DNA from 2 places in the Methylibium sp. T29-B genome. Region 2 is predicted to be linked to the other one. Evidence: predicted binding sites of a transcription regulator. Region 2 holds the regulator's gene; the other holds the start of a gene.
What was found. Region 2 encodes FNR, which switches genes on or off when oxygen is low (the NO sensors DNR and NnrR bind a similar motif). Its sites were predicted from a motif close to TTGATNNNNATCAA; they were not measured.

Region 1: the regulator FNR is predicted to act here: its motif matches at 1,175-1,188, upstream of Y694_RS12395 (universal stress protein).

Annotation. Positions count from the first base shown of each region.
Region 1 covers NZ_AZSN01000070.1:137-3,531, forward strand. The annotation lists partial or broken gene Y694_RS12385 (DUF4010 domain-containing protein) at 1-273, shown strand, start outside; gene Y694_RS22590 (TraR/DksA family transcriptional regulator) at 278-646, opposite strand; gene Y694_RS12395 (universal stress protein) at 666-1,109, opposite strand; gene Y694_RS12400 (TraR/DksA C4-type zinc finger protein) at 1,318-1,707, shown strand; gene Y694_RS12405 (S1C family serine protease) at 1,736-2,803, shown strand; gene Y694_RS12410 (CmpA/NrtA family ABC transporter substrate-binding protein) at 2,910-3,395, shown strand, end outside.
Region 2 covers NZ_AZSN01000084.1:4,288-7,682, forward strand. The annotation lists partial or broken gene ccoG (cytochrome c oxidase accessory protein CcoG) at 1-1,368, shown strand, start outside; gene Y694_RS13675 (hypothetical protein) at 1,393-1,641, shown strand; gene Y694_RS13680 (hypothetical protein) at 1,677-1,931, shown strand; gene fnr (fumarate/nitrate reduction transcriptional regulator Fnr) at 1,962-2,693, opposite strand; gene hemN (oxygen-independent coproporphyrinogen III oxidase) at 2,870-3,395, shown strand, end outside.

The DNA.
Region 1 (3,395 bases), on a different contig from region 2:
CAACGCCACTACGGCGATGTCGGACTCGAGCTGAGCGTGGTGCTCGCCGCGCTGGTCGATGCGCATGCGCCGATCGCATCGCTGGCCGCGCTGCACGCGGCGGGCGAACTGCCGACCGAGGCCCTGCTGCACGGCGTTCTGCTCGCCGTCAGCGCCAACACGGTGACGCGCTGCGGTGTGGCGATGGTGGCGGGAGGTCGTGCCTACGCACTGCGCGTCGGGCTGGCGCTGACCGTCAGCCTGACGCTTGCCTGGAGCGTCTCGTGGTGGTGAGCCGTCAGGTGCGATGGACCGCCCGGTCGGCCTGCTCCTGGCAGTCCAGGCAGTGGCGGGCCTCGGGCAGCGCACGAAGCCGCGGCAGACCGATCGGCTCGCCGCAGCGCTCGCAGTGACCGTAGCTGCCGGTGTTCAGCCGCTGCAGCGCGGCGCTCACCTCGTCGAGCTCGCGCTGCCAGTGGCTGATCAGCGTGATGTCGAGCTCGTCTTCGGCGTCGGCCGCCGCGCCTTCGCTGCCGGCGACGAAGGTGTTGCCGGTGGCCGCCGCGGGCTCGAGCAGCCGGGCGCGGTGGGCGCGCAGCTCATCGCGCAGTCGGGCCTCGCGGGCCAGCAGGTCGTCGCGGAGGTCCGCGCAGGGTCGGGTGTTCATGCGGAGGGTCCTCGAGATTTCAATGCAGCATCAGCAGCGGCAGCTTGCTGCGCACCATCACGCCCCGGGTCTGCGAGCCGAACAGCCACTCGCCGAACAGTCCGCGACCGTGCGTCACCATCACGATCAGATCGCAGCCGCGCTGGCGTGCGGCGTCCGCAATGGCGGCGTCGATCTCGTGGGCCTGCGCGAAGCAGCCTTCGAACGGAATGCCGGCGTCGCTGGCGCGCCGCTCGAACGCCGACAGCACGCTGCGTGCATGTTCGGCCGCGACCTGGGCGTGGGTCTCCAGGTCGCGCAGATAGCGGGCCGCGCTGTGGGTCGAACCCGCGGGGGGTGTGGGCGGCTCGGCGATGAACGCGGTGATCGACGCGCCGAGCTGGCGGGCGAAGTCGATGCTCGCCTGCATCGCGCGTTCCGACAGCGCGCTGCCGTCGACGGGAACCAGAAGGTGCTTGAACATGAGAAGGTGCCTCGATCGGAAGCCCGCCAGTCGTTCCAGTCTAGGAGCCGCGACGGCGCCCGGACTTGTCCAGGATCAAGTGCAGAGGCTGCGGGCGCGTGGTCCTTCGGGCGGCGTGCTTGATGCAGCGCAAGCCACGGCGGGGGGGGCTGGCTAGAGTGTTCCGGACGCCGCGCACGGAGCGCGAGCAAGGAATCGGAGGTACTCCATGCGCCCGACGCTGACGACTCTTCGGACGGTGAGCTCCGGCGCGCCTCGCGGTGTCTGCCCCGCCGGGCTCCAGGAACCGACCCGCAGCCTGTTGCGGCACCGCTTGATCGACCTGGAGCGCCGTCTGGTGGACATGGCCGAGACGATCACCACCCGCCTGTGCGATGGTGCAGCCATCGCCGAATCCGCCGCGCCGCGGCCCGACGCGGTCGTGCTCGGCGAGGTGCGCGCGGCGCTCGCGCGGTTCGAGACCGGGCGCTATGGTCATTGCGTCGAATGCGGCGCACCGATCGAGCCGGCGCGCCTGATCGAGCGGCCACAGGCCGGCCGCTGCGAGGATTGCGAACACGAACACGAGCACCATGCCGGGCGTGCGGCCTGTTCATGAACCGCCGCGATCCGTGGCCTCGGGCCGGGTGAGCGGCGCGAAGGCCCGCTGGCGCCGCACAGTGGGAGCGGCGGCGCTCGCCGCGGCCGGTGCGTCCGCGCTGCTGACGTCGTGTGCCCACCCGAAGGCGCCCGATGCGGACCCGCCGCGCATGCCGCCGGCAAGCTTTGCGCCGGCCCTGCGGCAGGGGCTCTCGGCGGCGGTGGGCGTGTTCGGTGTCGGCCTGGAGTATTCGGCCGCCGAACTGCAGAAGCCCGAGGCCCGGCGTCGCGTCGGTGCAGGACGCGTGGCCGACCGCATCGGCGCCGGCTTCGTGATCTCCGGCGCCGAGGGCCTGATCGTCACGGCCTCGCATGCGGTGGCCGGCAGCCAGCGCATTGCGGTCCGGCTGCCGGACCGGCGCATCGTCGCCGCCACGCTGGTGGGCGAGGACGAGATGGCCGACATCGCGCTGCTGCGCGTGCCGCTCGTGCTCCCGGAGCCGCCGCCACAGGGCCGTTCGGCGGCGCTGCGGCCAGGCGACTGGGTGCTGGCGGTGGGTGAGCCCTACGGACTGAACCGGTCGGTGGTGGCCGGCATCGTCGGCGGGACCGACCGTCATTTCGCGGAGGACCAGGAGCTGCTGTTCATCCAGAGCGACCTCGCCCTCAACCCGGGCAACTCGGGCGGACCGCTGCTCGACGGCAGCGGCGCGATCGTCGGCATGAACACCCGCACCGTCGTCGGCTCCGAGGGCTCCGGCGGCGTGAGCCTGTCGATCCCGATCGAGATCGTGATGCAGATCGTCGGCGAGCTGCGCGACCAGGGCCACGTTGCCCGGCCTCGGCTGGGCGCCGAGTTCGACGACGTGGCGCCCTTCGTCGCGCTGGACGCGCGCCGGGCCTATGCGTCCGGGGCGCGCGTCGGCGAGGTCGGCCTGGACTCGCTGGCCGAGCGCATCGGCCTGCAGGTGGGCGACATCATCGTCGGCATGAACGGCCGTCCCATCGGCCACAGCGGTGACCTGGCGCGGGCGCTGCTGGCCTGGCGCTCGGTCAGCGGCACGACGCTGACCGTGTTCCGCGAGCAGGCCTACCTGGAGCTGCGCCTGCAGTAGGCCACCGTGTAGGGCCTCCCCTACAAAACATCGCCGCTGCGCACGATCGCGCGCGGCACACGCCTTCCCTAGCATCGATCCCGAGCCACAACGCAAGGGGTGCCCGATGAGTGATGCGCGCGATATCGACCCGTACGATGCCGACCGGCCGCTGCTGATGCGGTGCAGCTGCGGCCGCCACGGCTCCGCCGCCGAGCACGCGGCCGAGGACGCCAGCACCGAGCTGCGCCGCCGCAGCGAGACGGCCGACTTCGAGGCCGACTCGAATGCCTTCGTTGAGGCCACGCTGGTGAAGGCGCTGTTCCCGCAGGATGCGGTGCGGCGCCGTTTCCTGCGTGCGGTGGGCAAGGGCACGGCGATGGCGGCCATTGCCAGCGTGCTGCCGATCGCCCCGCTGCAGGCCCTGGCGCAGGCCGCCGCGGCGCCCGAGAAGAAGGACCTGAAGATCGGCTTCATCCCGATCACCTGCGCCACGCCGCTGATCATGGCCCACCCGCTGGGCTTCTACTCGAAGCAGGGCCTCAATGTGCAGGTGGTCAAGACGGCCGGCTGGGCGCTGATCCGCGACAAGATGCTCAACAAGGAGTACGAC
Region 2 (3,395 bases):
GTTCGCTGCGTGGCGCTGGGCGCTGGTGTGGCTCACGCAGCTGGTGTTCTACGGGCTGCCCTGGCTGCCCTGGAACGGCCGCCCGGCGGTGCTGTTCGACCTGGGCGCACGGCGCTTCTACATCTTCGACCTGGTGCTCTACCCGCAGGACTTCATCTACCTGACGGGCCTGCTCATCCTGTCGGCTTACGGGCTGTTCCTGTTCACCGCGGTGGCAGGCCGCCTGTGGTGCGGCTACGCCTGCCCGCAGACGGTCTACACCGAGATCTTCATGTGGGTCGAGCACCATATCGAAGGCGACCGCCAGGCGCGCCTGAAGCTCGATGCCGCGCCCTGGGGCGCCGCGAAGCTGGCCCGCCGGTCGGCCAAGCACGCGGTGTGGCTGGCGATCGGCCTGTGGACTGGCTTCACCTTCGTCGGCTACTTCACGCCGATCCGCGAACTGGGCGGCGAGGTGCTCGCGCTGATCGGTCTGGCCGGCCCGGGGTCGGCCGGGCCCGGCCCCTGGGAAGCGTTCTGGGTGCTGTTCTACGGCTTCGCGACCTATGGCAACGCCGGCTTCATGCGCGAGCAGGTGTGCAAGTACATGTGCCCGTACGCGCGCTTCCAGAGCGCGATGTTCGACCACGACACCCTGATCATCAGCTATGACGGCGGGCGCGGAGAGCCGCGCGGCTCGCGCCCGCGCAGCCTGGCGCACGACGCGCTGGCCGCCCAGGGCAAAGGCGACTGCATCGACTGCACGCTGTGCGTGCAGGTCTGCCCGACCGGCATCGACATCCGCGAGGGGCTGCAATACGAGTGCATCGGTTGTGCCGCCTGCATCGACGTGTGCAACGGCGTGATGGACAAGATGGCGTATCCGCGCGGACTGATCCGCTATGCGACGCAGAACGGCCTGGCTGCCGGGCAGAGCAGGCTGGACTGGCGGCGTGTGTTCCGTCCGCGCGTGCTGGTCTACGGCGTGATCCTGCTGCTGATCTCGGTCGGCTTCGTCACCAGTCTCGTGCTGCGCAGCCCGATGCGCGTCGACGTGGTGCGCGACCGCGGTACGTTGGCAAGGCTGGTCGACGAAGGGCGCATCGAGAATGTCTACCGGTTGCAGATCATGAACGCCACCGAGTCGGAGCAGCGCTACCGGGTGGTGGTGAGCGGCATCGCCGGCGCGCAGGCGCAGGTGCGTGACGAGGTGCGGCTGGCCCCGGCCGAGTCGCGCTGGGTGCCTGTCGCGGTGCAAGTGCCGCCGCAGAGCGCCGCGGCCCTGGGCCCCGGCGCCCACCCCTGCGCTTCGAGATCATCCGCGAGGCCGACGGCATGCAGCCGGCGGCCAGCGTGTCCGAGAAATCCACCTTCGTCGTGCCGCGCTGAACGCGGCCCTCTCCGGAGCAACCCATGACCCCGAACGAGAACGCAACCCGCCCGACGCCCGCGCCTGAGCGGCCGCTGCCCTGGTGGCGCGAGCCCATGCTGTGGCTGGTGCTGGGCGGCCCGCTGGCGGTCGTGGTGGCTGGCATCGTCACTGCCGTGATCGCCGTGCGTGGCAGCGACCCGGTGCTCAGCCGCAGCAGCGAACCGCTGGGCAGCGACACGCCGGCAGTGCAGGCGCGCAATCATGCGGCCACGCCGCGCCCCGAGCGCTGAGCGTGGTGCCGCCCGTCGACCCGGAGCTCGCGACGATGAGACAACGCACGCTGTGGATCGCCTGGCCGTCGTTCCTGATGGCGGGTGTGCTGGAGGTCCTGGTGTTCAGCGCAGCCGACCCGGCGGAACTGAACGGCTGGGTCGGGCGCGCGCTGGAGACGGTGTCGCCGGCTGGCGTCTACACGCTGGCCTTCTTCGCGTTCTGGACCGTGTGCGCGCTGACGTCGATGTTGACGCTGCTACTGGCAACGCCGGAGCCGGCCAATACCGAGCCGCGCCGCTGGCCCTGAGTCGCGCCGGGCGAGGCAGGCGGCGAACCTTCAGCAGGCCGGGCCGTTGACGAGCCGGCGCAGCCCGGATTCGTCGAGCACGCGGATGTCGCGCTGCTTCACCTCGAGCAGACCTTCGTCCTGGAACTTCGAGAAGGTGCGGCTCACGGTCTCCAGCTTGAGACCGAGGTAGCTGCCGATCTCCTCGCGCGTCATGCGCAGCACGAGCGACGAGGCCGAGAAGCCGCGTGCCTGCAGGCGCTGCGTGAGGTTCAGCAGGAAGGCCGCGAGCCGCTCCTCGGCCCGCATGCTGCCGAGCAGCAGCATCACGCCGTGGTCGCGCACGATCTCGCGGCTCATGATCTTGTGGAACTGGTGCTGCAGCGGCGTGGATTCGCGCGACAGCTTCTCGAGCTGCGAGTAGGGGATCTGGCAGACCTGGGAGTCCTCCAGCGCCACCGCGTCGCAGGCATGGCGGTCGGTGCTGATGCCGTCCAGTCCCAGCAGTTCGCCGGCCATCTGGAAGCCGGTCACCTGGTCGCGGCCGTCGTCGGCGGACACGCAGGTCTTGAAGAAGCCGGTGCGCACCGCATAAAGCGACTCGAAGCGATCCCCGGCGTGGAACAGCGTGTCGCCGCGCTTCACGGGGCGGCGGCTGCCGACCAGCTGGTCGAGGTGGTCGAGATCGTCGTCCGACAGCCCCACCGGCAGGCAGAGCTCGCGCAGGTTGCAACTGGAGCATGCGACCTTGAGGGCCTCGATGCGGATCGGTTCACGTTCCATGCGCTTCATTATGATCTTGTGCGCCACCCGCGATGGAGCATGTGAGTCGGCGGCAGTGTCGTGAGGGGCAAGTTGCATGATCGACCTCAAGCTGTGCGTGGATTGTCGGAGGCCGCCGGCGACCGGCCTTGACCCAGATCAAGAGCCCGGTGAGAGGCCCTCGGCACAGTCCGGACATGCCCCCTCCGACCCTGACCGACATGCTGGAACCGGCTGCGCCGAGCGAGGAACTCCTGAGTCGTCTGGACGCCGGTGGGCCGCGCTACACCTCCTACCCGACTGCCGACCGCTTCGTGGAGGCCTTCGGCCCCGCTCAGTACCGGCAGGCCCTGGGCCAGCGCCGCAGCGGCGCCCCGGCGGCCGGCGCGGTGGGCGGCGGCACACCGCTGTCGATCTACGTCCACATCCCATTCTGCGAGTCGGTCTGCTACTACTGCGCCTGCAACAAGGTGATCACCCGGCAGCACCGGCGCGGCACCGAGTACCTGGAGTGGCTGGGCCGCGAGGTGGCATTGCACCAGGACGTGATCGGCAGCCGCCAGCGCGTCAGTCAGCTGCACCTCGGCGGCGGTACGCCGACCTTCCTGGACGATGCGGAGCTGTCGCAGCTGATGGCCCTGCTGCGCGGCGCCTTCGACCTGCAGCCGCAGGCCGAATGCTCGATCGAGGTCGACCCGCGCACCGTCAGTGCCTCGCGGCTTT